4 regions of the Microbispora sp. GKU 823 genome follow, and region 1 is predicted to be linked to each of the others. Evidence: riboswitches for the same ligand, from Rfam matches in the RefSeq annotation. Region 1 holds a riboswitch; each other region holds the start of a gene.
The links. Region 1 has a riboswitch for cyclic di-AMP ahead of B1L11_RS28210 (hypothetical protein). Riboswitches for the same ligand answer to the same signal wherever they lie in the genome.
Positions count from the first base shown of each region.

Region 2: linked by a shared signal. The riboswitch ahead of B1L11_RS08640 (CHAP domain-containing protein) and the one ahead of B1L11_RS28210 (hypothetical protein) in region 1 are both predicted to bind cyclic di-AMP.
Region 3: linked by a shared signal. The riboswitch ahead of B1L11_RS04700 (C40 family peptidase) and the one ahead of B1L11_RS28210 (hypothetical protein) in region 1 are both predicted to bind cyclic di-AMP.
Region 4: linked by a shared signal. The riboswitch ahead of B1L11_RS37400 (CHAP domain-containing protein) and the one ahead of B1L11_RS28210 (hypothetical protein) in region 1 are both predicted to bind cyclic di-AMP.

Region 1 is NZ_MWJN01000063.1:18,168-25,376, reverse strand. Features, by position in the region: partial or broken gene B1L11_RS28240 (PP2C family protein-serine/threonine phosphatase) at 1-403, shown strand, start outside; gene B1L11_RS28235 (response regulator transcription factor) at 408-1,013, opposite strand; gene B1L11_RS28230 (RIP metalloprotease) at 1,204-2,508, shown strand; gene B1L11_RS28225 (DinB family protein) at 2,527-3,036, opposite strand; gene B1L11_RS28220 (dihydrofolate reductase family protein) at 3,074-3,628, opposite strand; gene B1L11_RS28215 (hypothetical protein) at 3,621-4,445, opposite strand; gene B1L11_RS28210 (hypothetical protein) at 4,503-5,393, opposite strand; cyclic di-AMP (ydaO/yuaA leader) riboswitch at 5,449-5,586, opposite strand; gene galT (galactose-1-phosphate uridylyltransferase) at 5,657-6,715, opposite strand; gene B1L11_RS28200 (DeoR/GlpR family DNA-binding transcription regulator) at 6,779-7,209, opposite strand, start outside.
Region 2 is NZ_MWJN01000011.1:40,968-48,176, reverse strand. Features, by position in the region: partial or broken gene B1L11_RS08650 (response regulator transcription factor) at 1-85, shown strand, start outside; gene B1L11_RS08645 (HAMP domain-containing sensor histidine kinase) at 413-1,252, shown strand; cyclic di-AMP (ydaO/yuaA leader) riboswitch at 1,461-1,594, shown strand; gene B1L11_RS08640 (CHAP domain-containing protein) at 1,609-2,298, shown strand; gene B1L11_RS08635 (helix-turn-helix transcriptional regulator) at 2,414-2,761, shown strand; gene B1L11_RS08630 (MFS transporter) at 2,936-4,060, shown strand; gene B1L11_RS08625 (zinc-dependent alcohol dehydrogenase family protein) at 4,206-5,249, shown strand; gene B1L11_RS08620 (dihydrofolate reductase family protein) at 5,361-5,966, opposite strand; gene B1L11_RS08615 (dihydrofolate reductase family protein) at 6,063-6,662, opposite strand; gene B1L11_RS08610 (metalloregulator ArsR/SmtB family transcription factor) at 6,659-7,209, opposite strand, start outside.
Region 3 is NZ_MWJN01000005.1:104,193-111,401, reverse strand. Features, by position in the region: gene B1L11_RS04720 (DEDD exonuclease domain-containing protein) at 1-1,392, opposite strand, end outside; partial or broken gene B1L11_RS04715 (GNAT family N-acetyltransferase) at 1,465-2,033, opposite strand; gene B1L11_RS04710 (hypothetical protein) at 2,357-3,310, shown strand; gene B1L11_RS49765 (NYN domain-containing protein) at 3,328-3,675, shown strand; gene B1L11_RS04705 (C40 family peptidase) at 3,825-4,787, shown strand; cyclic di-AMP (ydaO/yuaA leader) riboswitch at 5,101-5,255, shown strand; gene B1L11_RS04700 (C40 family peptidase) at 5,330-5,902, shown strand; gene B1L11_RS04695 (hypothetical protein) at 6,007-6,921, shown strand; gene B1L11_RS04690 (glycosyltransferase family 4 protein) at 7,043-7,209, shown strand, end outside.
Region 4 is NZ_MWJN01000113.1:236-7,444, forward strand. Features, by position in the region: partial or broken gene B1L11_RS37380 (zinc-binding dehydrogenase) at 1-202, shown strand, start outside; gene B1L11_RS37385 (IclR family transcriptional regulator C-terminal domain-containing protein) at 199-1,035, opposite strand; gene B1L11_RS37390 (PHB depolymerase family esterase) at 1,444-2,568, shown strand; gene B1L11_RS37395 (DUF305 domain-containing protein) at 2,714-3,331, shown strand; gene B1L11_RS37400 (CHAP domain-containing protein) at 3,394-4,173, opposite strand; cyclic di-AMP (ydaO/yuaA leader) riboswitch at 4,341-4,483, opposite strand; gene B1L11_RS37405 (dienelactone hydrolase family protein) at 4,853-5,596, shown strand; gene B1L11_RS37410 (DUF6295 family protein) at 5,608-5,895, shown strand; gene B1L11_RS37415 (GNAT family N-acetyltransferase) at 5,969-6,481, opposite strand; gene B1L11_RS52905 (TerD family protein) at 7,026-7,209, opposite strand, start outside.

The DNA.
Region 1 (7,209 bases):
AGCTCGGCGACGAGGGGTTCGTGACCGCCGTCCACCTGGAGCTCGACCTGTCCACGGGGGAGTACACCATCACCTCGGCCGGGCATCCGCCCGTCGTCCGGTTCGACTCCGGCTCGGGCACGTGGCGGGTCTCCACCGCGAAGGGCGTCGTGCTCGGCGTGGTGCCCGACCTGGCCTGTGAGACCGACAGCGGGGTGCTGCGCAAGGGCGACGCTCTCATGCTGTTCACCGACGGGCTGATCGAGCAGCCGGCCGGGACATCGACGCCGGGCTCGACCGGTTGCTGGGCGAGGCCGAGCGGCTGCTGCCGTCGGGATTCCGCGACAAGGCCCGGCAGCTCGTCCAGTCGATGTCCTCCGGCCACAACGACGACTGCGCGCTCGTCCTGATCTGGCGCCCCTGAGCTCCTACAGCCAGCCGGAGTCGGTGGCGATCCTGACGGCGTCGACGCGGTTGCGCGCTCCGGTCTTGACGAGGATGCGCGACAGGTGATTTCGCACGGTGCCGACGGACAGGCCCAGCTCGGCGGCGATGTCCTTCGACCGCGCGCCCCCCGCCGCGAGCCGCAGGACCTCGTGCTCCCTCGGCGTCAGCGGGCAGTCGGCGGCCTCCAGCGCGGCGACCGCCAGCTCGGAGTCGACCACCCGGCGTCCGGCGACCATCCGGCGGATGCCGTCGGCGAGCTGCTCGGGGGCCACCTCGATGCTCAGGTAGCCCAGGACGCCCGCCGCGAAGGCCCGCTTGACGTGACCCGGACTGGGCTGCGCCGACAGCAGCATCACGCGGCAGCGTGGCGCCTTCTCTCCCAGCCGCGCGGCCGCGTTGAGCCCGTCCACTCCGGGCAGGTCCGCGTCGATGACGGCGGCGTCCGGCCGCACGTCCAGGGCCGCGGGCAGGATGTCCTCGCCCGACCCGACGTCCGCGACCACCCGCAGATCGTCCTCTCCGTCAAGGGACGCGACCAGGCCTCGCCGTACCAACGGAAGGTGTTCGGCCACCAGGATCCGGATCAAGGTTCTCCCCTCTGGACGTCTCTCAAAGGGTGATCGACCAACTCCGTACTGTCAACGAAGTGTCCCCAATCGGTCACACACGGGCAAGCCGAACCCGCGCCGGAAAAGTCTTCACCCTCGTGCGGGTGGGCTACGCTCGAAGGGTGCTTCGTCTGCCAGGGCACCTTCTCCGATTCGGGGGTACGCGCTGATGAGCTGGCTCTTCGTGGCCGGATTCGTGATCCTCTTCGTCGGTCTGCTCGTCTCGATCGCGCTTCACGAGATCGGGCACCTCGTGCCCGCCAAGCTCTTCGGCGTCCGCGTGACCCAATACATGGTCGGCTTCGGGCCCACGATGTGGTCGCGCAGGCGGGGCGAGACCGAGTACGGCGTGAAGTGGGTCCCGCTCGGCGGCTACATCCGCATGATCGGCATGCTGCCGCCGCGCCCCTCGGACGAGCCCGGCAAGCTGCGCAGCGTCTCCACCGGTCCCTGGCAGGGCCTCATCGAGAACGCGCGGGCGGTCGCGTCCGAGGAGATCCGGCCGGGCGACGAGAACCGGGTCTTCTACCGCAAGCCCTGGTGGCAGAAGGTCATCATCATGACCGGCGGCCCGGCGATGAACTTCGTGCTCGCGTTCGTGCTGTTCGCGGTCGTGATGATGGGGTTCGGCGTGCGCGAGCAGACGCCGGTCGTGTCCTCGGTGTCCAAGTGCGCCATCCCGGCCGCGGAGGCGGGGCACCGCGACTGCCGCGATGGCGACCCCCTGACGCCCGCCGCCAAGGCGGGACTGCGGCCCGGCGACCGCATCGTCGCCATCGGCGGCGCGCCGGTGACCAGTTGGGAGAACGCGCAGCGGCTGATCCGGGAGCACGGCGCGGGGGCGACGACGCTCGGCATCGAGCGGGGCGGGCAGCGGACCGACGTGAAGGTCGACCTGATCGCGCAGGACATGCCCTCGCTGGCCGACCCGGACAAGGTAGAGAAGAACGTCGGCTTCCTGGGCGTGAGCCCGACCGTCGTCGTCGAGAAGAAGGGCCCCGGCTACGTCGTCGGGCAGATGTGGGACCTGACCGAGCGCACCGCCGTCGCGATGGTCAACATCCCCAAGAAGATGGTCGGCGTGTGGAACGCCGCCTTCTCGGGCGAGAAGCGCGACCCGAACGGGCCGATCGGCATCGTGGGGGCGGGCCGCATCGGCGGTGAGATCGCCGCCTCGGACCTCCCGGTCGAGAACAAGATCGAGATCTTCATCAACCTGCTGGCCTTGCTGAACCTCGCGGTGGGCATGTTCAACCTCATCCCGCTGCTGCCGCTGGACGGCGGGCACATCGCCGGCGGCCTGTGGGAGGGCGTCAAGCGGGTCTTGGCGCGGGTGCGCCGCCGGCCCGCCCCCGGTTACGTGGACGTGGCCAAGGCGCTCCCGCTGACGTACGTCATGGCGGCCCTGCTGGTCGTCATGGGCGGCCTTCTCATCTACGCCGACCTCGTCAACCCGGTCCGCCTGTCCGGCTGAGCCCCGCCGGGCGGGAGCCTATTCGCCCGTCGCCCCGTCGATGCGCTCACGCAGCAGATCGGCGTGGCCGTTGTGGCGGGCGTACTCCTCGATCATGTGGCACATGATCCAGCGCAGCGAGTGGCGGACTCCCTGGCGGTCCGCCTTCGCCAGCGCGTCCAGGTCGGCGCAGGCATCCTCGGCCGCACGCGCGTGCTCGATCTCCGCGCGCCAGGTCGCGAAGGCCTCCTCCGCGGACGCGGTGTCCACGTTGTCGAACTCGCCGTCCGGGTCGTCGTCGCTGTAGTAGATGCCGCCGAGGTCCTCGCCGTTGAGCCGCCGCCGGAACCAGGCCCGCTCGACGTCGGCCAGGTGCCGTACGAGGCCGAGCAGCGACATGCTGGAGGGAGGCACGGAGCGCAGCCGCAGCTGCTCCTCCGTGAGGCCCTGGCACTTCACCGCGAGAGTCTCACGGTGCCAGTCCAGCCAGGCGCGCAGCATCGCGCGCTCGTCCGCGGCGACAGGGGGATCGATACGTGTGTCGGTCATTCCGGCATCCTGCCCCGAGCCGCGGCGCGGAGTCACATCATTTTGGGCCTGCCGGCCGGTATTCGAGCAGGACGATGCGCGAGTCGAGGACCTTGCTGCCGGCCAGTTCCAGCCCCGTCCGGGGGTAGCCGGCGTAGGCGGGCTCCCGGCCGTCGCCGCCCAGCGTGAGGGGAAAGACCATCACCCGCAGCCGGTCGACCAGCCCGAGCTCCATCAGGCTTCTGACCAGCGTGAGGCTGCCGATCGAGCGCAGCGGCACGGCCGACTCCCGCTTGAGCGCCCTGACCCGCTCGGCGAGGTCACCGCGCACGAGCCGGGTGTTCTTCCAGGCGAGCGGCTCCCGCAGGGTGTTGGAGAAGACGGCCTTCGGCAGGTCGTTCATCCGGGTGCTCGCCTCGTCGGCGGCCGCGGACGAGATCGCCGCGAGCGCCTCATAGGTGACGCGACCCATGAGCATCAGGTGCGGCTGCTCGGTCGCCTCGCGTATCCAGGCGTCGAGGCCGGGCCCCGGATAGCCGAAGAAGGCCCCCACGTCCACGCCGGCGGCGAAGCCGTCCAGCGACACGAACAGGTCCGCCGTGAGGTCAGGCACGGTGGTCACCCCGCTTTCGCCACATGCCCGGCCCGCCGGTGTGCGGCGTGGGCAGGTAGCCATCTGGAGGAGCAGGAAGGGCGTCGATGCAGGCCGGTGAGCAGGCGTTCACCAGCAGCGGCACGGTGTCGGTGCCGACCCGTAATGAGATCCACACCTGGTGAAGCCCGCCTTCGGCGATAGGCCGGTCGCAGACGCTGCACGCGCGGATCACGTCGGTGCCCCACACTCCAGGGTCGAGGCCGAGGAGATCGAGGTCCCGGGTCGATGCTCTGCCCGGCTGGAGCGGAGGAAACGGCGCTCGCACCTTGAGGTTGCCGTAAAGCGAGCGGGTGCTGACCGTGCCGGCCTTCAGCCGCCGGCACCTGGTCAGCTCGTACGGGAACCAGTGGAGGCGATGCGACGTGTAAGGGCTGAACTCCCGCAGATTGGTCATCGAGCCGATCTCCGGGGGGATTCGCACGAGGTTACTGCCGTAGAGCACCAAGTGCTTGACCTCGGTGAGTTTGGCGATGGTCGGAGGCAACGTGACGATCTGACGCTGCTCGGCCGGGCTGAGTTCGACAAGAGGACGGAACACCTCGCGGCCGTCCGCCGCCGCTTCTTCTACGAGCTCGAGCAGATGTCGCCAGCCAGGGGACGCAGTGTCCTGACGCTCAGGATGGAAGCGCACAAGGTGCGGCGGACGAACCCTGTCTTGGCGAACCCTGTGTTGGTCGAAACACCTGCATATCTCCCTGCCGGCCCCCGGCCCGCCTTCGCCGGCAGCGTCGGCCCATCGATTGGCCAGCAGGGGCGGGGGAGGCTCGTCCTTCATGGCAGGACGATAACCCGATCCGCCCTTCTCGTTCGCCTGCCGACGAGAGCCCCGGCGTCAGTACATCGAGATGTGCACGTGGTCGTAGTGGTTGGCGGTGATGCTGCCGCGGTCGGACATGGTCCGCCAGCCCGGATGGCCGAGGTTGTAGATGCGCTGCTGCCAGATCACGTACATCACGCCCAGCTTCGGCCCGTTCTTGATGGCCCAGGCGGCCAGGCTGTCGCCGAACGCCTTCATCTCGGGGGAAGGCATGGCGCCGCCCGAGCTCATCATGAAGTCGCAGGCGCGCCCGAGGGGGTGCTCGCCGCTGTTCTCGGCCCGGTAGCAGCCGACCGGAAACCGCAGGTCGAAGTGCTTTTCGACCTCCGTGCGCATGAGCCGCATCCGGGGGGTGATGTTGTCGGAGCCGCTGGGCAGCTCCGGCGCCCACGACCCGCCCGCGCGCTTGCCCGGCGCGATCGGGATCAGCGCGTCGAGCTTGTCCTTGATCTCGTCGATGAGATCCTCGGCGTCCTCGCGCTGTCCGGCGACCTCGGCGGCCTGCGCCTTGAGCTGTTCGGTCAGCGTCTTGGCGGCGTCCGCGGCCTGCTGCCGTTCGGCGCGGACCTGGTCGAAGCGGGCGAGCCTGGCGGCCTGCTCCTCCTTGAGCTGGTAGTTCAGCGCGGCGGTGTTCATGTCGGGCAGCGCCATCGCGCTCTCGGTCTGGTAGCGCAGCCCGGCCATCCGCCGTACGGCGTCGCTGGCGGCCTCGTAGTCGGCCTCGGCCTTGGCCAGCCGGCCGCGGGCCGCCTTCTCCTCGACGCGGGCCTTGGCGAGGGCGACGCGTTTGGCGTTGTAGTCGCCGATCAGCCGGTCGACCTTCTTGCGTAGGTCCGACAGCTCCTTCTTGAGCTGCTTCTCCGTCGGTTTGGGGTCGGCGGCGCCAGGGGTGGCCGCGCCGAACACGAGGACGGCGGAGGCGAGCGCGCCGAGAGCCAGGGGGAACGCGCGGGGCAGAGCCCACTCCTCTCCATCTGCCGACCGGGTTAGCTGACGGGTTCGGGCTGGAGAAGCCCGGGCAGGCGACTGCCTTGACCCCAGGTGCGTGGTTGGGTCCCCGGCTCCCGGGCGGGCGCCCGGGATTAGGCGTACCGGTTGTGACGTCCGGTGTCAGGGATACTAGTGGTAAAGAAACCGTGGCTGCCACCAAAGTCGCAACCATTCGGAGATCAAGCCGTTACCGCCTCGCGTAGCATCCGGGCGGCCTCCTCCGGAAGCACGTCGTTGACGAACGCGCCCATGGCCGACTCCGATCCGGCGAGATACTTCAGCTTGTTCGGCGCCCGCCGGATCGTGAAGAGCTGCAGGTGGAGGTAGGCGAGGTCGCGCCGATAGGTGACCGGGGCCTGGTGCCAGGCCGCGACGTACGGCATCACGACGCCGAACAGCCCGTCCAGACGGCGGAGCACCTCGATGTAGAGCGGCGCGAACGCGGCCCGTTCCTCGGGCGACAGCGCGGGGATGTCGGGCACCTGACGATGCGGGTAGACGTGCACCTCGAACGGATAACGCGCGGCGGCCGGGACGAAGGCCGTCCAGTGCTCGTTGGCGGCCACCACCCGGGGGCCCCTCCGCTCGGCGGCCAGGACGTCCGCGAACAGGTTGCCGCCCCGATGGCGGGCGGCGGCGTCCAGCATCTGCCGGGTACGCGGCGTGACGTACGGATAGGCGTAGATCTGCCCGTGGGGGTGCGGCAGCGTGATGCCGATCTCGGCGCCGCGGTTCTCGAAGCAGAAGACCTGCTCCACGCCGGGCAGCGAGGACAGCTCGGCCGTGCGGTCGGCCCAGGCCTCGACGACCAGTTCGGCCTGCTCGTCGCTCAGCGAGCTGAACGACGCGTCGTGGTCGGAGGTGAAGCAGACGACCTCACAGCGCCCGATCCCCGGCCGCACCTCGCTGAGCCCGCCCACCTGCTCGTACGCTCCGGTGTTGAAGCTGAACGACGGGAAGCGGTTCTCGAACACCGCCACCTCGTACGGCGAGGGGATCTCCGAGCCGGGATGCCCCGGGCAGAGCGGGCACTCCTCGGCGGACGGCAGGTGGGTGCGCGTCTGGCGGTGCCGGGCGACGGCCACCCACTCGTCCATCAGGGGGTCGTAGCGCAGCTCGGAGGCGAGCGGGCGCGGCGGCAGGTCCCTTTTGTCGGTGGCGCTGTGGTCGGCGTCGTCACGCCGGTCGAAGTAGATCAGCTCACGGCCGTCGGCGAGATGGGTGATGGTGCGCTTCACAGAGCGGTCTCCAGCTTCACGGTGCGGTGTCCCGGGTCACGGGGGGCTTCCAGAGGTCCGGCGTCACAGTGCGGTCTCCAGTTCGGTCTCCCCGGACGGATCGGTGAGGAGGAGCTCGCCGGCGTGCTCCGACAGCGCGGCGCGCGCCTCCTCCGGCAGGCCGACGTCGCTCACGACCACACCGGCCTCGCCCAGGGCGGCGATCGTGCTGATGCCGATCGTCCCCCACTTGGTGTGGTCGGCCAGGACCACGAGCTGCTGGGCGGCCGCGATGAGGGCGCGGTCGGTCTCCGCCTCCAGCAGGTTGGGCGTGGTGTAACCGGCGCGGACGCTCATGCCGTGCACGCCGAGCATGAGCGTGTCGACGTTCAGGGAGCGGACGGCCGCCACGGCCACCGGGCCGACCAGCGCGTCGGAGGGCGTACGCACGCCTCCCACCAGCACCACGGTCTGGTCGGGCCGTCCCGCCCGGTGGAAGACGTCGGCCACCTGGA
Region 2 (7,209 bases), on a different contig from region 1:
GCGCGTCACGATCACCTCGCTGCGCCGCAAGCTGGGCGAGCCGCCGGTGATCGAGAACGTGCCGGGCCGGGGGTATCGGCTGTGATCCGTGTCCTGTCCTTGTGGAGCAGGCTCGGCCTGCGGACGCGGCTCACCCTGCTGTACGGCGGGCTGTTCTTCCTGGCGGGATCGGTGCTGCTGTGGTTCACCCACCTGCTGACCGCGCGGGCGCTCAACCAGCGGTTCGTGGTGGCGGTGGCGTCGAAGGTGACCGGCGCCCCCGATGCCATGTTGGGGGGCAGGCTGCCCGACAGCGACCTGCTCGCGCAGCGGGTGCGCACCAACGTCGAGCAGGGGGCGGCCGACGTGCTGAGCGACGTGCTCAGGTCGTCGGTGATCGTCATGGTCCTGGTCGGGGCCGTCGCGGTGATCCGTGGGCTACCTGGTGGCCGACCGCGCGCTGCGCCCGCTCGACCGGGTGACCGAGACCGCGCAGCGGCTGTCGGAGAGCACGCTGCACGAGCGGATCGCCCTGCGCGGCCCGCAGGACGAGATCAAGCGTCTCGCCGACACCTTCGACGCGATGCTCGACCGGCTGCACCGGGTGTTCGACGCCCAGCGCCGGTTCATCGCCAACGCCTCCCACGAGCTGCGCACCCCGCTCGCGGTCAACCGTACGGTCCTGGAGGTGTCGCTGGAGGAGCCCGCGGCGTCGGAGGACCTCAAGGCGCTGGCTCGCGCGCTGCTCGGCACCAACGCGAGGTATGAGCGGCTGATCGAGGGCCTGCTCATGCTGGCGCAGTCGGAGCAGGAGCTGACCGCCCGCAAGCCGGTCGACCTGCGGCACATCGTCCGAATGGCGATGGAGCAGATCGACCTGCAGCCGCGCCGCAGGAAGGTGGTCGTCCACGAGGACCTGTGCCCGGCGGTCGTGCACGGCGACCCGCTGTTCCTCGAACGCTGCCTGGTCAACCTGCTGGAGAACGCGATCAAGTACAACGTGCGCGACGGAGAGGTCTGGGTCCGGCTGCGGGAGGACGAGGCCGGGGTGAGCGTGACGGTGGAGAACACCGGGCCCCTGGTCCCGCCGTACGAGGTGGACGACCTGTTCGAGCCGTTCCGGCGGCTCGGCGGCGACCGCGTCCGCTCCGCCCGGGGGGCGGGGCTGGGCCTGTCCATCGTCCGGGCCATCGCCGTGGCGCACGGCGGCGGGGTGGAGGCGCTCGCCCGGCCGGAGGGCGGCCTGGCGGTGACCGTACGCCTGCCGAGGTGAGCCGGGGTTCTCCTGCAATCGATGATCGCTCTGCGGCCGGTTACCCGGCCCTGCCGGGTTTGCTCCCTACTGACCAGTAAAATCTGGGTTGTTCTAACTTGACCGGTTTGACCTGGTCTATTACGTTTTAGGCAGCTCAGGGCGCACTTGCTCATCTCAATGGTCAAGAAGCCCTCCTCAGACCGACGCGGCAAGCCGATCCCGGCCTGCCGCCCGGCCGCCGAGTCCGCGTCCGCGCGGAGCCGGGGACCCACCTCTCCTGGGGTGAATCGGCATACCTGCCGTAGGGCGACTTCCAGCCCGAACCCGTCAGCTAACCCGGTAGGCGGCATGGAAGTAAGGGAGTACGCCCCACCATGCACGTCCTCAACACCTGTGTTCGCGCTGCCCTCGCGGGCGGGGCCCTCGCCTCGGCCGTGCTGCTCGCGTCGCCGGCCGCGCACGCGGACAACCCGGCCACCGGCAAGGGCCCGGCGGCCGCGAAGTCCATGGCCGAGATCGCTTCCACGCTGCCCAAGGTCAGCGCGGCCGACGTGCTGAACCTGGCCAGGAGCCAGGTCGGGATCAGCGAGAACGCCAACGGCGGCGGAACCAAGTTCCAGCACTGGTACATGTCCACGCCGCGTGCCCGCGAGACCCTCGCCCGCGACGGCGGCACGATCGACGGCTACCTGAACGCCCCCTGGTGTGACATGTTCGTCTCCTGGGTGGGCCAGCAGCTCGGCATCGCGCCGGTCATGGGCTCCGACGCCTACACGGTGGAGCATGCCCAGTGGTTCGCCGACCACGGCCGCTGGGGCCACACGCCCAAGCCGGGCGCGGTGGTGTTCTTCAACTGGAACGGCAGCAAGGACATCGACGACGTCCAGCACGTCGGTTTCGTCGTCAAGGACAACGGCGACGGCACGATCCGGACCATCGAGGGCAACACCGGCGACGGCGGCGCCGTCGAGGCCCGCACCCGTCCCACCTGGCAGGTGGCCGGGTACGGCTACCCGATGTACCCCGCGGACACCTCCGCGTCCACCACCACCGCCTCCTCCTGAGAGACGACGGCCCCTGAAGCGCGCCGGTGATCCCGGCGCGCTTCGCCGTCCCCGCCGAAAGCCGCCCGACTGCCGCAAATTGACCTACAAGAGCGCGGGCTGCGAGCCTGGCGGCATGCACGCGTTCGACGTCCTCGGCGATCCGGTGCGCCGCCGGATCCTGGAACTGCTCGCCGAGGGCGAGCGCTCCGCCGGAGAGATCGGCGCGATCGTGCAGGAGGAGTTCGGGATCTCCCAGCCCGCGGTGTCGCAGCACCTGCGCGTGCTCCGGGAAAGCGGCTTCACGACGGTCCGGGCCGAGGGCACCCGGCGCCTGTACGCCGTCGATCCCACGCCGCTGCGCGAGGTCGACACCTGGCTCGACCACTTCCGCCGCTTCTGGAACCAGCGCCTGGACGCCCTGGGCACCGAACTCGCCCGCGGCAGGCGGGAGCGCCGCCTGCGGGACGACGCCCGTCCGTGAAACGGCGGGTGCCGGAGGCGACGGCTCCTGTCAGGCGGATGATCGCGACCGGCTCGCAAGCTCAGCGCGGCTGGTTGGTGGGATGGGTTGCCTGGGGTCGGGTTGCCTGGGGCTGGGTGGCTGCCAGGCTGGCGAGGAGTTTGAGCCGGTCCTCGGAGGCGGTGCCCGGTCTTGATGCTCACGACCGAGTTCGTGGTCGCGGGCCTGCTGCCGGAGATCGCCGGCGACCTGCGGGTGAGCGTACCCGAGGCGGGACTGCTGATCACGGTGTTCGCGGCCGGCATGATCATCGGCGCGCCGTCGATGGCGATGCTGACGCTGCGGCTGCCCAGGCGGTTGACGCTGATGCTCGCCTTGGGCGTGTTCGCGGCCGGGCATCTCGTCGTCGCGGTCGGCTCCAGCTTCGCGCTGCTCCTGGCAGCACGGTTTGTGACGGCGCTGGCGACCGGGGCGTTCTGGGCGGTGGCCAACGTGACCGCCGGCCGTACCGCGGGCCCTGGGGCAAGCTCCCGAGCTTTGGGTCTGGTGAGTGCCGGAGGCATGCTCGCCAACGTCGTCGGGGTGCCTCTCGGCGCGTTCGCCGGGCAACTGGTGGGCTGGCGGGGCCCGTTCTGGGCGCTGGCGATCCTCGCGGTGGCGGCTGCCGGGCTGATCGCCCGCACCGTCCCGCACGATGGCGGCGATCACCGGGCGGTGTCGGTGCGGTCGGAGGTGGCTGCTCTGCGCAGGGGGCGCCTGTGGCTGGTGCTGGCGGCCTGCGCGACCACGACCGGCGGGGTGCTTTCGGCCTACTCCTACATCGCGCCGCTGCTGACCGGCCGGACCGGTATCGCGGCCGGGCTCGTGCCGCTGGTGCTCGTCGGCTTCGGCGCCGGAGCCCTGGCGGGCTCGCTGGCTGGAGGCCGGCTCGGGGACGCCCGCCCGCACACCACGACGATCGCGGCGGCCGCGGGCACCACGGTCCTGCTGCCGGCGATCTGCCTGCTGTCCGGGCAGGCCTGGGCCATGGTCGTTCTGGTCGTGCTGCTGGGGTTCTCCGGGCTCGGCGCCAATCCCGTGCTGATCTCCATGTCGGTTCGCTTCGCCGGTCAGGCGCCCACCCTGGCGTCCGCCCTGAGCGTCTCGGCGTTCAATTTCGGCACCGCCGTCGGCACCTGGATCGCCGGGCGCGCCCTCGACTCGTCCCTGGAGACCACCGGACCCGCTGCGGTCGGCACCGCCGTCGCCGCACTGACCCTGATTCCCACGATCACGATCGCCCTGCTCCAGCGGCGCCGCGTCGCCGCACCCGTCCACTAGATCTCCGCCACCGGGTGTATGGCCAGGTCAGCTCGGGGAAGGCGGCAAGGAGCCACAACGCTGGAACCCGTTCGCGGCCACGGCCCGGGGCTGCGCTCTCCGCCACCACGTGAGACACACAACCATCTGAGAATGGAGCATTTCGATGCGTGCAACCTTGATGTACGGCGCCGGCGACGTCCGGGTCGAGGAGGTGCCGGACCCGGTCGTCAAGCTGCCCACCGACGCGCTGGTCCGCGTCACCGCGTCCTGTATCTGCGGCAGCGACCTGTGGCCCTACGGCTCGATGAAGCCAGACGACGGCCCTGCCCGGATGGGGCACGAGTTGATCGGCATCGTCGAGGACACCGGCTCCGAGGTGACGACCCTCAAACGGGGCGACCTGGTCGTCGCGCCGTTCGCCATCTCCGACAACACCTGCGACTTCTGCCGCGAGGGCCTGCACACCTCCTGCGCTCACCCGCAGGCCACCTTCTTCGACGGCCTGTCCGACGAGGGCGGACAGGCCGAAGCGGTCCGTGTCCCGCTCGCCGACGGCACCCTGGTCAAGCTCCCCGTGGAAGCGGACTCGGCCCTCATGCCGTCCCTGCTGACACTCTCGGACGTGTTCGGCACCGGCTACCACGCCGCCGTGGCCGGCGGCGTCACCCCGCGCACCCGCGTCACCGTGATCGGTGACGGCGCTGTGGGCCTGCTGGCGGTGCTGTCGGCCAAGCGCCTTGGCGCCGAACAGATCATCCTGATGGGACGCCACCAGGCGCGCACCGACCTCGGCCGCGAGTTCGGCGCCACCGACGTCGTCTCCGCCCGGGGCGAGGAAGGCATCGAGGCGGTCCGCGAGCTCACCGGCGGGCACGGCACGCACGTGGTCCTGGAGGCCGTCGGCACCATGCCCGCCTACCGGCAGGCCCTCGGCGTCGTCCGCCCTGGCGGCGTCATCAGCCGCGTCGGCGTCCCGCAGTACGAAGATGCGCCGATCGGCATGAGCGGCCTGTTCCGCCACAACATCCGACTCTCCGGAGGACCCGCGCCGGTCCGCGCCTACATCGAAGAACTGATGCCCGACATCCTGAACGGCACCATCGAACCGGGAAAGGTCTTCGACGCCACCACCGACCTGGACGGCGTCCCGGCTGGCTACCGGGACATGGCCGACCGCAAGAGCCTCAAGGTCCTCATCAAACCCTGAGTTCCACTGCGGTTTGCTCGCCGCACCTTCATGCGGCGAACCGCTCGGTGCCGGGGTCGACCTCGCCATCACCCACGCCCTGGTCAGGGGCGCTCGCGGTGGGGGCGATCCTCATGCGCGAAGGTCATAACTGATGTGGGTGACCCGGTCGCTTTGGACGATACGCGGGTTGTCCAACATCGTCATGGGAACCCTGTGCTCTCCGAAGAACCGGATCCCGTCGCCGAGCAGGACCGGAACGACGTACATGTCGATCTGGTCCACCAGCCCGGCAGAGATCGCCTGTCCGGCGAGATCGCCCGCAGGCAGGGAGACGTCGCGGTCGCCGGCCGCCTGCTTGGCACGCGCCACAGCTTCTTTCAGGTCCCCGACGAAGTGGAACGGGGCGCCGGGGTGGCGGCTCGGCCAGTCGCCGGGGGAACGGTGGGTGACCACGAAGACATGGTCGCCCACGGCGGGTTTGCCGCCCCAGCCGTCGGTGAGGTCGAACAGACGGCGTCCCATGATGGTCGCACCGACGCTCGCCCAGGTGGCGCGGAGGAAATCGGCGCTGGCGGCGGCCGGCCGGTAGCCGCCCTTCGGCCGGTACTGGTGCGGTGCGACAGGCACCTCCTGGGGGCCGTTGAAGTACCAGTCGAACAACGGTCCCACGCCGTCGTTCCGGTCGGCGATGAAACCGTCCGCGGACACGGCCGCACCGATGATCACCTTGCTCATGTGCGTTCTCCTGCCTGGACACGTCCACTCGGTTCGGGGCGGCGCCGACCGGGCGCTGATCGGCCCGCCCTGATCGATCTGTGCTGATCGGTCTGCTCAGCGGACTCGGTCGTAGACCATGGCGATCTCGCCCAGCTCTCCGGTCTCCTGGTGGGTGAGCGTCCACTTCGTCGCCGGCAGCCCGTCGTCGAACAGGCGTCCCCCGCCTCCGGCGATCTGAGGGAAGATCATGAGATACAGCCGGTCGAGCAGGTCCGCCGACAGGAGCGGCTTGATGACGCTGACGCTGCTGTTGACGAGGATGTCGCCTCCGCCGGTGGCCTTGAGGTCGGTGACGACATCGGCGACGGGGGCGTTCACGATGCGGGTGCGTTCCCACGGCGCTTCGGTCAAGGTGGTCGAGAAGACCACCTTCTCGGTGTCGACCAGCCACTTGGCGTATCCGCGGTCACGCGGGTCGGCGTTCTCGTCTTCCGCGACCGATGGCCAGTACCCCATGAATCCCTCGGCGTTGATCCGGCCGAGCACCGCCGTCGTCGCGCCCTCCCAGATGCGGTTCATCTGGTCTCGCGCGACCTCGGTGATCACGTAGGGAGCGAACGCAGCGAAATCGCCGGGCCCCCCGGGACCGTGGTAACGCCCGTCGAGGGTGAGACTCAGGTTCGCGGTCACTCTGCGGCCGGTCGAGTTGGTCATTGCGTGCTCCTTGTATCGGTGTCGTGTGCATTCGGGGCAAGGGTCGCCGCGAGCTTGTCGAGGCTCTGGCCGAAGCCGATCTCGATGCCTGCGATGAAGTCCGCGGATTCGACGGTGCTGTCGGTGATGCGGAAGCGGACGTCGAGGTCCGTGCCGGTGCCTGTGGGCCTGAGGTCGAGGTCGAGGCGGGCGGTGAAGGCCCGGCCGCCCTCGGGAAGCAGTGGGGAGAGCCGGTAGGCGAGGTGCTCATAGGGGCGCACCTCGTCGACGACTCCCTCCGCGCGCCCGGCGATGTGGTCGAAACCGTCGGTGTCCTCGGCGTCGCGGTACTCATGCGCGATTCGTCCGCCCGGTCGTGCCTCGAACACGAGCTCGGAGACGCGCAGGTCGTCGGGCGTCCACCAGCGGGCGAGCAGGGAGGCGTCGGTCAGATGGCGCCAGACCAGCTCGGGCTGCCCCGCCAGCGACCGGTGGAACCCGAACGAGCGGCCGTCGGCCCATCCCGGCCCTTCTGCGGCGAGCCGCTCTTCGTGGAGGCTGAGCCCGT
Region 3 (7,209 bases), on a different contig from region 1:
ACTGGCCGCGACCATCTGCGGGATGCGGGTCAGCGAGCGCAGGCGCTGCATGCGCGCGGCGGTCCTGACGTAGGCCGCGAGCCGGTCCCGGTCGACGGCCGCCTCCTCGTATCGCTGCTCGGCCGACAGGCGCCGCATGCGCGCCTCCATCGCCGAGAAGACCGCCTCCCCGTCGAGCTCCATCGCGTGCCGGGCGCGGCGGACGTGGCGGGCGTAGCCCTCCTGGCTCTCGCGGCCCTCGCAGGGCGCGCCGCAGCGGCCGATCTCGGCGAGCGCGCAGGCGGGGCGCCGCACGCGGGCCGACAGCCGTTCGGTGCACTGACGCAGCGGCAGCGCCTCGTGCATGGCGGTCCGCGCGTCGTCGGCGGTGCGGCTGCTGCCGAACGGGCCGAGGTAGGCCGCGCCGTCGTCCTTCACCTCGCGCACGACGCTGAGCCGGGGGAACGGCTCGTCGGTCAGCTTGAGCCAGACCGCCCGCTCGGGGAAGCGGGACCGTCTGTTGTAGCGCGGCTTGGTCGCCCCGATCATCCGCAGTTCGCGGATCTCCGCCTCCAGCGCGGTGGCGCAGACGATCGTCCTGACCCGCTCGGCGATGCCGACCATCTCGCGGATGCGCGGGCGGGTCTCGCTCGCGGTGAAGTAGCTGCGCACGCGGTTGCGCAGATTGGAGCTCTTCCCGATGTAGAGCGCCTCGCCCTTGGCGTCCTCGAAGACGTAGACGCCCGGCGCGCCGGGCACCCCGTCGGCGAGGTGGCGTTTGCGCTGCTGCTCCGGGGTGGGGGCGCGCACGAAGCCGCGCAGGTCTTCCAGCGTGTGCACGCCGAGCGAACCGACCCGTGCGATGAGGCCGTGCAGGACGTCGACCGTGGCCTGCGCGTCGGCCAGCGCCCGGTGGCAGGGCTCGGTGGAACTGCGGAAGACCCGCGCGAGGGTGGCCAGCTTGCAGTTGGGGGTCTCGTCGCGGGTGAGCACGCGGCGCGCGAGGTCGGCCGTGTCCACCACCGGGTTGGCCGGCGGCGGGTAGCCGTTGACCTGGCAGGCCGCCTTCAGGAACGACATGTCGAACGGCGCGTTGTGCGCCACCAGCGCCGTCCCGGCGATGAACTCCAGGAAGCTCGGCAGCACCTCGGAGAACTTCGGCGCGGCCACGACCATCGCGTCGGTGATGCCGGTCAGCACGGAGATGAACGGCGGGATCGGGCCGCCGGGGTCGACCAGCGTGGCGAACTCGCCGATCACCTCGCCGCCGCGCACCTTCACGGCGCCGATCTCCGTGATGGCGTGCTCCGCGGGCGACCCGCCGGTGGTCTCCAGGTCGAAGACGACGAACGTCACCTCCCGCAGGGGAGTGCCGAGCTCGTCCAGCGTGCCCTGTACCGCATCCACGCCCATGACCATAGAAGTCCCGACCGACAATTGCCGCCCCCGCCCCACGGGCAGGCAAAGCAACGGTCGGGTGAGCGGCTACGCGGAGGCCGCTCCCGCGCGCCACTCGCGGGCCAGCATCGCGTAGATCAGTTCGTCGCTCCACGCGCCGGCGAAGAACTCGTTCTCCACCAGGCGGGCCTCCAGGCGCATGCCGAGCCGCTCCATGAGGCGGGCGGACGGGGTGTTGCGCGCGTCGCAGTTGCCGTGGATCCGGTGCAGCCCGAGGCTCTCGAACCCGATCCGGAGGACTCGCGGGCCGCCTCGGTGGCCAGGCCGCGGCCCTGGTACGCCGGGTTGAAGACGAACCCGATCTCGCCCTGGCGGTGCTCGCGGCTGCGCAGGAACAGCGTGAGGTCCCCGATCACGGGCCCGCCGCCGGCGAGCGCGGCGGCCACGCTGAGCACGTCGCCGTCCTCCCCGAGCGACGCGCAGGCGATCTTCCGGTCGAGCGCGGCCTTCGTCTCCTCCCGCGTGCGGGCGTCCCAGTAGAGGTATCGGGTCACCTCCGGCAGGGAGTGGAAGGCGTACAGGTCGTCGAGGTCGGCCTCGGTGAAGGGGCGCAGGACCAGCCGGGGGGTCGTGATCGGGTACGGAGGAGCGAACACGCCGCCAAGCGTAGGGACGGGGGCGGGACGACCGCCAACCGGTTGTGCCCGGCCCGGCCCCGCCGCCGAGCACGGTCACAGATCATGAACGCGACATGGAACACGGTGCGACGGCCGTACCCTTGAAGGAAGACAAGAACAAGGGAGTGTCTCGCAGATCTTGCCGTGTGAGGGCGATCCGGTGGGCGCGCCGCGAGGGTCACGCCTCGCGGACGGCGGGCATCGGGGACGTTCTCGCACTCGGGGGCGACAGCACCGCGAGGCGCCGCCGGGGCGACCGCAGTGAGCAGAAGATCTGTAGGACACGACCGAGGAGCGACGAGATGAGTTCAGCCGGAGAAGGCCTGTCTCGTCCGTTGCCCGAGCAGGTCCGTTTACACGTGGTGGAGGTCGCGGCGCAGGTGCTGGGCTCGATGCCCGCCGCGGCCGTGCCGCCGCCGCTGCGCAACATCGCCAAGTTCGACCCGCGCAAGCGCGCCCGCCTGGGCAGCGCGCCGATCGCGGCCAGCTGGAGAACGACAAGGAGTTCCGCGAGCGGGTGGCCGAGACGGTGGAGGCCGCCTGGCCCGAGCTGGTGGCGAGCCTGGCCGCAGGGCACGGTGCCCCCCGCGGCCGAGCCGGTGCTGGTCGCGGCGGCGGCCTACCTGACCCGCCCGCCCGGCTGGCCGGACCTGATCGAGCAGGCGCGGGCCGATCTGGAACACGCCGCCGCCGCGGGCACCCAGCGGGAGCAGGCGGAGACGCGGCTGCGCGAGCAGCTCGCGGCGCAGCGCGCCTCCGCCAAGGAGGAGATCGACCGGGTGCGCGAGCAGCTCAAGGCGGCCCGCGCGGAGAACTCCGACCTGCGGCGCAAGCTGCACGACGCCCGCGAGCGGGTCAGGGCCGCCGAGGCGCGGGCGGCCGAGCTGGAGGCGGAGACGGCCGAGGCGCGGTCCAAAGCCGCGAGCGCCAACGGCGCGGCCGAGACCGAGCTGCGCCGGCTCAGGGAGCGCCTGGCGGACGCCGAGCGCCAGCTGGAGGCCAGCCGCAGGGCCGCCCGCGAGGGCCGCAGCATCGAGGACGCCCGGGGTGCGGGTGCTGCTGGACGCGCTCCAGGACGCCGCCGCCGGCCTGCGCAAGGAGCTCGGCCTGCCCACGACGATCAGCAGGCCGGCCGACTACGTGAACGCGGTGCTGCCGGGCGAGGCGGGCGTGACGGCCGTGCCCGCGCGGGCGCTGGCCAACGACGACCCCCAGCCTCCTCGACCAGCTCCTGGCCATCCCTCATCTGCATCTGATCGTCGACGGCTACAACGTGACCAAGACCGGCTATCCGTCGCTGACCCTCGCCGACCAGCGGGCCCGGCTGCTGACCGGGCTCGGCGGGCTCGCCGTGCAGACGCGGGCGGAGGTGACGTGCGTGTTCGACGGCGCCGAGCTGAACGGGCCCGTCCAGGTGTCCGCGCCGCGCGGGGTGCGGGTGATGTTCAGCGCGCCCGGGGAGATCGCCGACGACCTCATCCGCACGCTGGTGCGCGCGGAGCCGCCGGGGCGGGCCATCGCGGTGGTCTCCTCCGACCGGGAGGTGGCCGAGTCGGTGCGCCGCATGGGCGCCCGGCCGGTGCCCTCGCTCCTACTGCTGCGCCGTCTCGGGCGCGGCTGAGGCGCCGTACGCGCGCTCCGGCCCGGCGTCGTCACCGTACGTGATGACTGCCGCGAATACCTGCGAATAGGTTGAAGCATCAAGATCGCCTAGATAGAGTCGCGCCGCAGGTTTCGTTGATCTAAGAGGTTGATCCTCAAGGGGGCTCAGTGCGAGGGCGTGTGCCGGTGGCCGCCGGTCTGGCCGCCGTGGTCCTGCTGACGCCGGTGACGGGCGCGCAGGCGGATCCGAAGCCCACAGTCGCGCAGGCCAAGGCGAAGTTGAACAAGCTCAACGAGCAGGCCGACAAGCTCGTGGACCGCTACAACGCGGCCAACGAGAAGTGGAAGAAGGCGAGGCAGAAGTACCTCGCGATCAACGACGACTACAAGAAGCAGAACGTCCGGGTCGAGGCGCTCCGCTCCGGGCTGGTCTCGATGGCCGTCAGCAGCTACCAGGTCGGCGAGATGGGGTCGTGGGGCGGCGTCTTCTACAGCGCCGACCCCGATGCCATGCTCAGCGGCCTCGCCACGCTCAACCACATGTCGGCCGAGCGGGCCGGGCGGCTCAGGGAGTACGAGGGCGCGATCAAGGACCTCAAGGACCGCCGCGACCAGAGCAAGGTGGTGTACCAGGAGGCCGCCGACGTCAAGAGCGAGCTCGCCGACGAGAAGGAGAAGGTCGACAAGCTCGTCAGGGAGCAGATGAAGCTGCTGCGCTCGCTCGGGACGTACAACCCCGGCAACCCCAACAGCGCCGGCATCGTCTACACCGGGCCGGCGTCCGGCAACGCGCTGGCGGCCCTCCAGTTCGCCTACAAGCAGGTCGGCAAGCCGTACCGCTACGGGGGCACGGGACCGGACGCCTGGGACTGTTCCGGGCTCGTGCAGGCCGCGTGGGCGGCTGCGGGCGTGACGCTGCCCCGGACCAGCTACGAGCAGTGGGCCTGGGGTGCGAGCCGCAGGGTCTCGCTGGACGAGCTCCAGCCGGGCGACCTGCTCTGGCACGCCGGGTACGGGCACGTCGGCATCTACGCCGGCGACGGCAAGGTCGTCCACGCGCCGCAGACCGGCGATGTTGTGAAGATTGTCACACTCGCCGAGTATCACGCCATCGGAGCTGTCCGCCCCTGAGGGCCCGGCCTTCTATGTGAACTTCTGTGCCTTTTGTGACTCATGTGACCCGGTTTACCCGTTGATGCCGAGATTGTGAGCAGAGTCACACTTAGCCTTTCGCGATGCGGGTAAGCTGCGGTTTCTTCTTCGCCGCCTCTGTTATCCGATCTTTATCCGGCGGGAGGGCTTTGCCGAACGCGGCGAGTCCTCGGTAGCTTCTGGGCCGCGGCGAGCACGCCTCGCCGCGGCGCACCCGGTCCGGCCGGCCGTCGCGCAGTCATCCACCGTCACCGGCGCTCTCCATCACCCTCCCCCTCGCGGGATCCCTCAGCGCCGGTGGCTGCCGAGTCCGTGCAGTCAGGAGGCACGGAGCCGGGGAACCATCGACCTTCACGCGAAGGTCCGGGGTGAATCGGCGCATCGCGCGCCGTAGGGCGACTTCCCCGCCCGAACCCGTCAGCTAACCCGGTAGGCGTGAGCGGAAGACCCGAGGAGAGATCCTGTCTACCACCCCCTCTAGCCTGTCCCGTCTTGCCCGAATTGCCCTTGGTGGTGCTGCTTTGACGGCATCCGTCGGGGTCGCCGGTGCGCATCCGGCGGCGGCGGACACGGTGACGGTCACGGTCGTCAAGACGGCCCCAGCCACGAAGACGGCCACGAAGACGGCCACGGCGAAGAGCGCGAACACCGCCGCCCGCAGGGCCGCCGCGAAGAAGCAGCAGACCAAGAAGCGCGCCGCCAAGCGGAAGGTCACCAGGGTCGCGCTCCAGCGGGCCAAGGCCCAGCGTGCGGTGAAGGTGGCCGAGAAGCAGATCGGCGACCCCTACCGCTACGGAGCCACGGGACCGGGCGCGTTCGACTGCTCGGGCCTGGTCCAGTACGCCTGGCGCAAGGCGGGCGTACGGCTGCCGCGCACGACGTGGTCCATCCGCAGCGCGGTCAGGAAGAAGGTGTCCTGGGGGAACTTCAAGCCCGGTGACCTGATCTTCACCAGCGGCGGCGGCCACGTCGGCATGTACGTCGGCCACGGCAAGATGATCCACGCTCCGCACAGCGGCACGCGGGTGCGGATCGACAAGCTGGACGCCTACAGGAGGAGCACCTTCGTGGGTGCCGTCCGCCCGGGCGTCTGACGGGCACCGGTCACCAGCCCCCTCGACCGGCGCCGTCCCTACGGCCCCGTCCACCTCGCCGAGGTGGACGGGGCCGGTGGCGTGTGCTGGCTACCATGCACGGCGTGACTGCCACGAGCGGTGTGCCCGGAGGCGTGCCCGGCGTACGCCCCGAGGCCGGCCGGCGCCACCCCGAAGCTCCGCCTCATCGGGTCCGTCCCCGTGCGACCACGGCCGTGGCCGTCGCGCTGGCCGTGCTGCTCGCCGGGCCCGCCGCCGCGGCCCCGCCCGACCCGCTGCTCGCCCTGCGGCTGGCTGCCCGGGCCGCCGTGCGGGAGCACCCGGGCATGTGGACCGGCGCCTCCGTCGCCCGCGGCGAGCGCGCCGTCGTCGTCGGGTCGCCCCGGCCGCTGGTCGCCGAGATCGCCGCGCTGGCCGATCGCGCGGGCCGCACGGTGAGGAGGATCTGGGGCGGGTACGGCGGCGCGGTGGTCCTCGTGCCGCGCACCGAGGAGCAGGCCGCCGTGCTGGCCGCGCCGGCGAACGTGGACGGCCTGGCGGCCGTCGCCACCGGCGGCCGCGTGATCGTGCAGCCGGCCGCGTTCGCCCGCCTGTCCGCGACCGGCCGTCTGGTCGTGGTGACCCATGAGCTGACGCACGTCGCGACCGCCGGTCGCCGCGCGGTCCCGATGTGGCTCATGGAGGGCTTCGCCGATTACGTGGGCTATCTGGACAGCGGGCTGCCGGTCCGTGCGGTCGCCGCCGAGCTGGCCGCCGACGTGGCGGCAGGGAGGGCGGCGCTGAACGCCCTGCCGGGGCCCGCCGACTTCGCCGCCAGGCCCGCCCAGGCGTACGAGGAGGCGTGGCTGGCCTGCCGCTACATCGCCGCGAGGTTCGGGGAGCGGAGGCTGGTCGCCCTCTACCGCGCCGCGCTACGCGAGGAGATCGGCGCCGCCCTGCGGGAGGTGCTCGGGCTGACCGCCGACGGCCTGACCCGCGAATGGCGGTCGTACGCGCGCGAGCGGCTCGCCCGTTCCTGATCGCGACAGGGCGCCTGCTTTGCACAGGGCCTCTGCTTTGCACAGGGCGACGGTGGTGGCGGTGGCTGCGACAATGCGTTCCCGGGCGGACCGCGCGACCACGCCGGCAGCGGGGGTGAGGATGACGAAGCGGACGCTGATCGTCACGAACGACTTTCCGCCCAGACCGGGCGGCATCCAGGCGTTCGTGCACGGCCTCGCCTCGCGCAGGCCGCCCGGCTCTGTGGTCGTGTACGCCCCGCGCTGGAAGGGATGCGAGGAGTTCGACGCCCGCCAGCCGTACGAGGT
Region 4 (7,209 bases), on a different contig from region 1:
GCTGCTGGGATACACCAACAACGAGCTGACCCCCGAGCAGCGGGCCGCCTCGATCGTCTTCGTCGCCCAGCAGGCGGCGCGGGGGCGGCTGGCCGTCGCCTGCGAGAGGGTCCCGCTGGAGGAGGCCGGGGCCGCCTGGCGGCGTCAGGCGGCCGGAACCGCCTCCGGCAGGATCGTCCTGACCCCCGGGACGGCCTCCTAGGAGCCCGTGACCCGCGGATTCCTACGCCGGTTCCTAGGAGGCGTGACCTGCGGGACCGACTCGTAGAGCGCCCAGTCGGCGCTGATCGCGCCGGCGGTCTTCAGCAGCAGCGGCAGATACTCCTCGGTCAGCTTCTCCAGCGAGGTCTCGGCGGCGTGGCTGTTGACGTTCACGGCCGCGATGACGGTGCCGGAGCCGTCGCGCAGCGGCGCGGCCACCGACCGGATCCCGAGGGCGAGCTGCTCGTCGGTCAGCGCCCAGCCCTTGGCCCGCACCTCGCGCAGCATGGCGTCGCGCTCCCGCGGATCGGGCCGCCACCGCGGCTCGATGCCCGACCGGCTCGGCTCGGCCAGCACCCGCTCCAGCTCGTCCGGCCGCAGCGCGGCCAGCAGCACCTTGCCCAGAGACGTCTGCAGCGCGGGGAACCGCGTCCCGATCTGCACCGAGAGGGCGACGATCTTGGGCACGGCCACCCGGGCGACGTACACGATGTCGGACCCGTCGAGCTGGGCGATGGACGACGACTCGTGCGTCTGGGCGACCAGCCGTTCCAGGTGCGGCCGGGCCACCTCCCACAGGCCCATCGAGCGGACGTAGGAGACGCCGAGTTCGAGCACCCGCGGGGTCAGGGCGAAGCCGCCCTGCGCCGAGCGGGCGTACCCCAGCTCCTGCAGCGTGAGCAGGATGCGCCGCGCGGTGGGCCGGGCCAGACCGGTCGCCGCCGCCACCTCGGTCAGGGACATCACCGGGCGCGCCGGCTGGAACGCCCTGATGACATCGAGGCCGCGCGCGAGCGCCTCGATGAAGTCAGGTCCGGTGTCGCCTCGTGCCATGAACGCCTCTTCCGCTCGAACTCGCCGAGTCAACTTTAGACCCTGCTCGCGGTTGGCTGTCCGCCTGTCGGCGGCCCGCGTAGCGCGAGATGCCCAGCTTCACATCGCCGTAACGCGGCGGTCGGCGGCGACACGCCTCAGAGGTGACCGCTGAGCGGACCTCTGTCCGCGCTGACGACGCCATGACAGGACGGGGAAAAGTGTGCCCGGGGACCATGTCGGGAGGACGGCCGGAGTCCTACCGTGCGCGGAAAGGATCGGTGCCCAGGTCATCCGAGGAGCCCCCATGGTCACGTCCTTCCCCGCCCGGCCGCCGCGAGCGGCCCGAACCCTCGCGATCCTCCTGCTCGTCCTGGCCGGCCTGCTCGGCACGGCCCTGATCACCCCGCCCGCGCGGCCGCCTCGCTGGTGCAGGTCGGCTCGTTCGGATCCAACCCCGGCAACCTGGCGATGTACGCCTACCGTCCGGACGGCCTGCCCGGCGGCCGGCCGCTCGTGGTGCTCCTGCACGGCTGCACGCAGAACGCGAGCGGCTACTTCGCCGACTCGGGGTGGCGCAAGTACGCCGACCAGTGGGGCTTCGCCCTGGTGCTGCCGCAGACCTCCAGCGCCAACAACTCGTCGAGCTGCTTCAACTGGTTCCAGACCGGCGACACCACGAGGGGGCAGGGCGAGGCCGCGTCCATCCGCGCCATGGTCGCGTACGCGGTCGCCAACTACGGGACCGATCCCTCACGGGTCTACGTGTCCGGCTTGTCGGCGGGCGGGGCGATGTCCGCCGTCATGCTGGCGACGTACCCGGACGTGTTCGCCGCCGGATCGATCGCCGCCGGCCTCGCCTACCGCTGCGCGAGCAGCCTGACCGAGGCGTCCGGCTGCCAGTACGGCCCGACGAGCAGGACCCCGCAGCAGTGGGGTGACCTGGTGCGCAACGCCTACCCCGGCTACGCGGGGCCGTACCCGCGGGTGGCCGTCTGGCAGGGCCAGTCCGACTACACGGTCGTCCCCGCCAACGGCGCCCAGTTGCGCGACCAGTGGACGAACGTGCGGGGCGTCTCCCAGACCCCCACCTCCACCCGGTCGCTCACCGGCGGCACCACGCTCAAGGTGTACGGCGGCGACGACGTGCGCCTCTACGAGATCAGCGGCATGGGCCACGGCCTTCCTGTCGATCCCGGCGGCGCCGCCGACCAGTGCGGCGCCACCGCGGCGTACTTCCTCGACACGATCTGCTCGGCCTACCACGACGCCCTCTTCTTCGGCCTCGACGGCGGCGCCCAGCCCAGCCCCACCGCCACGCCCACCGTCACGCCCAGCCCCTCGCCCAGTGCCACACCCACTGCCCCGCCGACGGGCACCTGCGTACGGGCCAGCAACTACGCCCACACCACGGCGGGACGGGCGTACCAGTCCGGCGGCTACACCTACGCGAAGGGCTCGAACGACGCGATGGGCCTGTGGAACACCTTCACCACGCACGCGCTGCGCCAGACCGGCCCGGACTACTGGGTGCTCGCCGACGGCCAGTGCTGACCGGCCCCGCTCAGATCACGTTCAGGGCTGACGGGAAGGTTCCGCGGGACGGGGTACGACAAGCCGACGGGGCGGCGGCTGCCCGGGGATGGTCGCCGCCATCGGCACTGCGGGCAGGGCGGCGGGACCGAGGAGGTGTTGGCCGATGAGGGGACGTGTTCTGCCGGTGGCCCTGCTGACGGCCGATCTGCTGGTCGGCGTGGCCGGCGCGTACGGCTCCGCCGCCTGGGCCGGGACGGCTTCTTCGCCGCCCGCGCTCACCGCGTTCACCGCGCTGGCCGGGCCTGCCGCTACGACGCCGGCGGCCGACCACAACGACCAGGACGTCATGTTCGCCCGGATGATGATCCCGCATCATCGTCAGGCGGTGGAGATGGGGAGGCTGGCCGAGGGCCGCGCGGCGGATCCCCGGGTCGCGCGGCTCGCCCGGCGGATCGAGGCCGCGCAGGCTCCCGAGATCCGGACGATGAGCGGCTGGCTCACGGCCTGGGGCGAGCCGGCGCCCGGCGGGAGCCCCGGGCCGGCGCACCACGCCATGCCCGGAATGATGTCCCCCGAGGACATGCGGCGTCTCGAACGGCTGTCAGGACGCGCCTTCGACCGGGCCTTCCTCACGATGATGATCCGGCACCACGAAGGCGCCGTCGCCATGGCGCGCGACGAACTGCGCACCGGGGTCTACGAGCCGGCCCGGCGGATGGCGGCGTCCATCGTCTCCAGCCAGTCGGCCGAGATCAGGGAGATGAAGAGCCTCCTGGGATGAGGCCGCCGCGATGGCCGGAGCCGGCAACGCGACACCCGCAGATCCGGGAAGGCGGCGGGAGGTCACCCACGCTTGCGGTGCCGTCCGCCGGACGTCGCCGCCGCGGCCTTGAACCGCAGTCCGGTCACGGCGGTGGAGACCACCGCGAACAGCAGACCGGCCGGCAGGACGGCGTCGCCGGGCGACCACACGAGGTCGAGCGACTGCCCCTGGGTGGCCGCCATGTTCCTGGTGGTGGGCCCCGCGCCCTGAACGCTCGCATGCACGGCCGCCACGGGCTGGATCGTCACCGGCGCCTTCGGCGTCACCTTGACCTTGCGCGGCAGGCCGTACCCGACGATCTTGCTTTTGTCGCGCACCTTGCGCTTGAGCCACACGCCGTCGACGTTGCCCTCGATCGTGTGGACCTTCCCGCCGACGACCTTCTCGACGATGCCGACGTGGTCGATGTCGCGGATCTTCTTCGACCCCGACCAGGCGAAGAAGACCACGGCGCCCGGCTCGGGCTTGCCGCTCCAGGCGTGGTGCTCCTTGAACCACTTGGCGTGCCGCGTGGTCAGCGCGAACTCGCCGACGTGGTCCTGCACCCCGGCCCGGTCCGCCGCCCAGGAGACGAACATGTCGCACCAGGGAGCGGTCGTGAAATCGGGGTCCTTGGCGACGTTGTCGGCGTACCACTTGCCGAACTTCGTGTGTTTTCCGGCTCGTTCGCGGTAGCCCAGTTCGGGGCGGACGGCGTCGAGCAGCTGTCGAGCAATCGGATCGGTGGAAATCGGAGGCTCCTCATGGCGCGCTTCGAGACATGACGAACCGGCCCGCGGGGCGTGACGGCATGACGGCATGACCGGCCGGGGACACGGCCGCGGCGGGGCGGAATCAGAAACGGGAGATGTGGCAGCCCGTCACGGGCGCGCCATCACCCCGGAAGCCTGGAGACGTTCCAGGGCGGGCATGTGGTCCGGCGACGCGACGCGGACCGGGTGGGCAGGTGGAGCCGACACTCCACGCGCTCTCCTCTCCTTGGCCGCCTACCGGGTTAGCTGACGGGTTCGGGCCAGGAGTAGCCCTACCGGATGGTCCGGATTCACCCCAAGAGACGTGGGTCCCCGGTTCCCGGGATCGATGACTTCCGGGATTCGGCGGTCGCCGGTCGTCCTCGGGTTGAGGACCGCACACCGGCGAGACATCGGGAAGCTTAGTAGATAACAAGTGTGACACGACCAAAAACCCGGCAAAGGGCATCATTCTGGTCGCAGCCGTTCCGTGCTTCCGCAGGTCCTCACGGTCGCGGGCCGCCCGCGGTGAGATACGCCACACAGCGTCGTACGGCACATGCGCCCACACACTCGGCAAGGGGTCAGAGGCGGCAAGGATGCCGCTGTTGAACACCCCGCCCGCGATGACGGCGACGCCGCGCCGCTCGCCGGCCGCGGCACTGCCGTATTCATCGGATCATTACCGGGCGGCTAGCTTAGTTAGCCAAGCTAACTGCTGGTCGCCACAGGGAAAAGGGACTTTCTTATGACGGACGCGATGTGGGCCGGTACGGTCGCCGTGACCGGGCACGAAGGGGCCGAACTCGAAGCGTACGCGGCCCGGCCGCTCGGCTCCGGCCCCTACGGCGGGGTCGTGGTCATCCACCACCTGCCCGGCTACGACGAGGCCACCAAGGAGATCGTCCGCAGGTTCGCCGCGCACGGCTACGCGGCGATCTGCCCCAACCTGTACTCCCGGGAGGGCGCCGGGGTCAGCCCGGACGACCAGGCCGCCGCGGCCCGGGCCAAGGGGGGCGTCCCCGACGAGCAGCTCGTCGGGGACGTCGCCGGCGCCGCGGCGTACCTCAAGGGCCTGGAGCACGCCAACGGCAAGATCGGAGTGATCGGCTACTGCTCGGGTGGGCGGCAGACGTTCCTGGCCGCCTGCTCGCTCCGGATCGACGCGGCCGTCGACTGTTACGGGGCCTTCGTGGTCACCGCGCCGCCCGCCGAATCCCCGCTCAAGGCCGAACCGCTGATCTCCCGGGCCGGCGACCTGTCCTGCCCGCTGCTCGGGCTCTTCGGCGCGGACGACAGGTTCCCCTCGCCGGACGAGGTGGCAGTGCTCTCCGCGGAGCTGGACAAACTCGGCAAGGAACACGAGTTCCACGTCTTCCCCGACGCCGGGCACGGGTTCTTCTCCGTGGACCGCCCCGCGTACCGGCCCGCCGCCGCGGTGGAGGGCTGGAAGAAGGTCTTCGGTTTCTTCAGCCGCCACCTCGCCGCCTGAGGAGAACAGGGATGTGCACCTATCTCACCGAGAAGATCCGGATCGACGGCGCCGCCAAGGGGGCGTCGGGCTGGTTCACGGTCACCGACGGCATGGTCTACGTCGACCATCCTTACCACGCGTGCCAGGAGCACACGGTGAACATCGACCTCACCAACCCGGCCGAGGGCCCGTCGGCCCGGGTCGCGATCGAGCTCACCGAGGAGGCGGCGCTCGCCCTGGTCGAGGCCATCCACAAGGCCCTGGCCGCGGCGCCGCCCGGGCTCGCGTCGGCCACCCGCCGGTCCCTTCCCGCCTGATCCCGCCTCGTCGCCGCCGCGCGGCGCCGCCCAGGGTGAGGGCAGGGCGCGGACGGCCGGCGGTCCGCGGTCGTCAGGCTTCGAGCGACATGTACAGGCGAGTGCCCCCTGGCCGGAAGCCCACGCGTTCGTAGACCCGGCGCGATCCCTCGCCGCCGTACTCCAGCCACACCGACCGTGCTCCCCTGGCGAGCATCGTCTCGGCGAGCGTGGCGGTGACCGCGGCGGCGATGCCCCGTCCGCGGAAGCCGGGGCGGGTGCCGACCCCGGCGAGTTCCGACGTCTCCACGGCCGGAGCGGAGCACATGGCCGCCCCGGCGCAGCCGCCGCCGGGCGCCCGGACGAACCGGACCGCGCCGCCGTTCTCCTCCGTACGGCGCAGCCGGGCCGCGCCCTCCGGCGACGCGGCGAACTCGCCGCCGAACGCCTCGGACAGGGCGGCGTCGATCGCCACGTAGTCCTCGTCCGTGGCCGGCGCCTCCACAGGGAGGACGGCCGGCGGCGGCGTCAGCGTGGCCGGGGTGCAGACGAGATAGTCGTGCACCGCCTCGACGGTGAACCCCGCCTCGCGGAGCGCGGGCTCCACGGCGGGCGCGGCGTCCGGGGCGAACTCGAGCCGGGGCTTGAGCCCGCGCTCGCGGAACGCCCGATCAGCGCCGCGACGTCCCGTCCGCCCAGCCTGGCGCCGGGCAGGGGTGTCGCGTAGTTGACGTACGGGCTGGTGGTGCCGGGCTCGACGCCGAGGACGAAGCCCCCGATCTCGACGACTTCGGGACGGCGGCGAAGGTTGGCCACGGCGAAACTCTGGACATCGATGCCCACGGTGATATCGACCTCACGAACGACAAGGTGGAGCGGTTCGCCCATCGCTCGGCGCGGAGGGGTGAACTCGCACGGGAAAGCCATCCCGGACGGGGATGGAGAAGGTGCACAGGGCACCGTCACGTGGGGCCGCCGTGAGACGGTGAGGGCAGTGAACCGATGACGCGGGAGGCGTACCGGTCAGTGCCGACGGCGGCCACTGTGGGACGCCGAGAACATAGGCTTCGTTCCTTCGCTGTGATCTGTGTGAAGCGCGCTCACTTTCCCACGCGGGTCCGTGAGCGCGCAAACGGTTATCTCCGGCGGGGTCAGCGCGCCGCCGGGGCGAGCATGCCGACGAGGTCGCAGGCGTCGAGTGAGCGGATCAGGGCGGGGTCGAGACGGGCAGGATGCAGGGCGTAGACCTGTGCCCCCTCGCTCACCCGCACGTCGTCCTCCAGCACCACGGCGAGACCCGCTTCCGCCGCGCCGGCCTCCGCAGCGGGGCCGGCC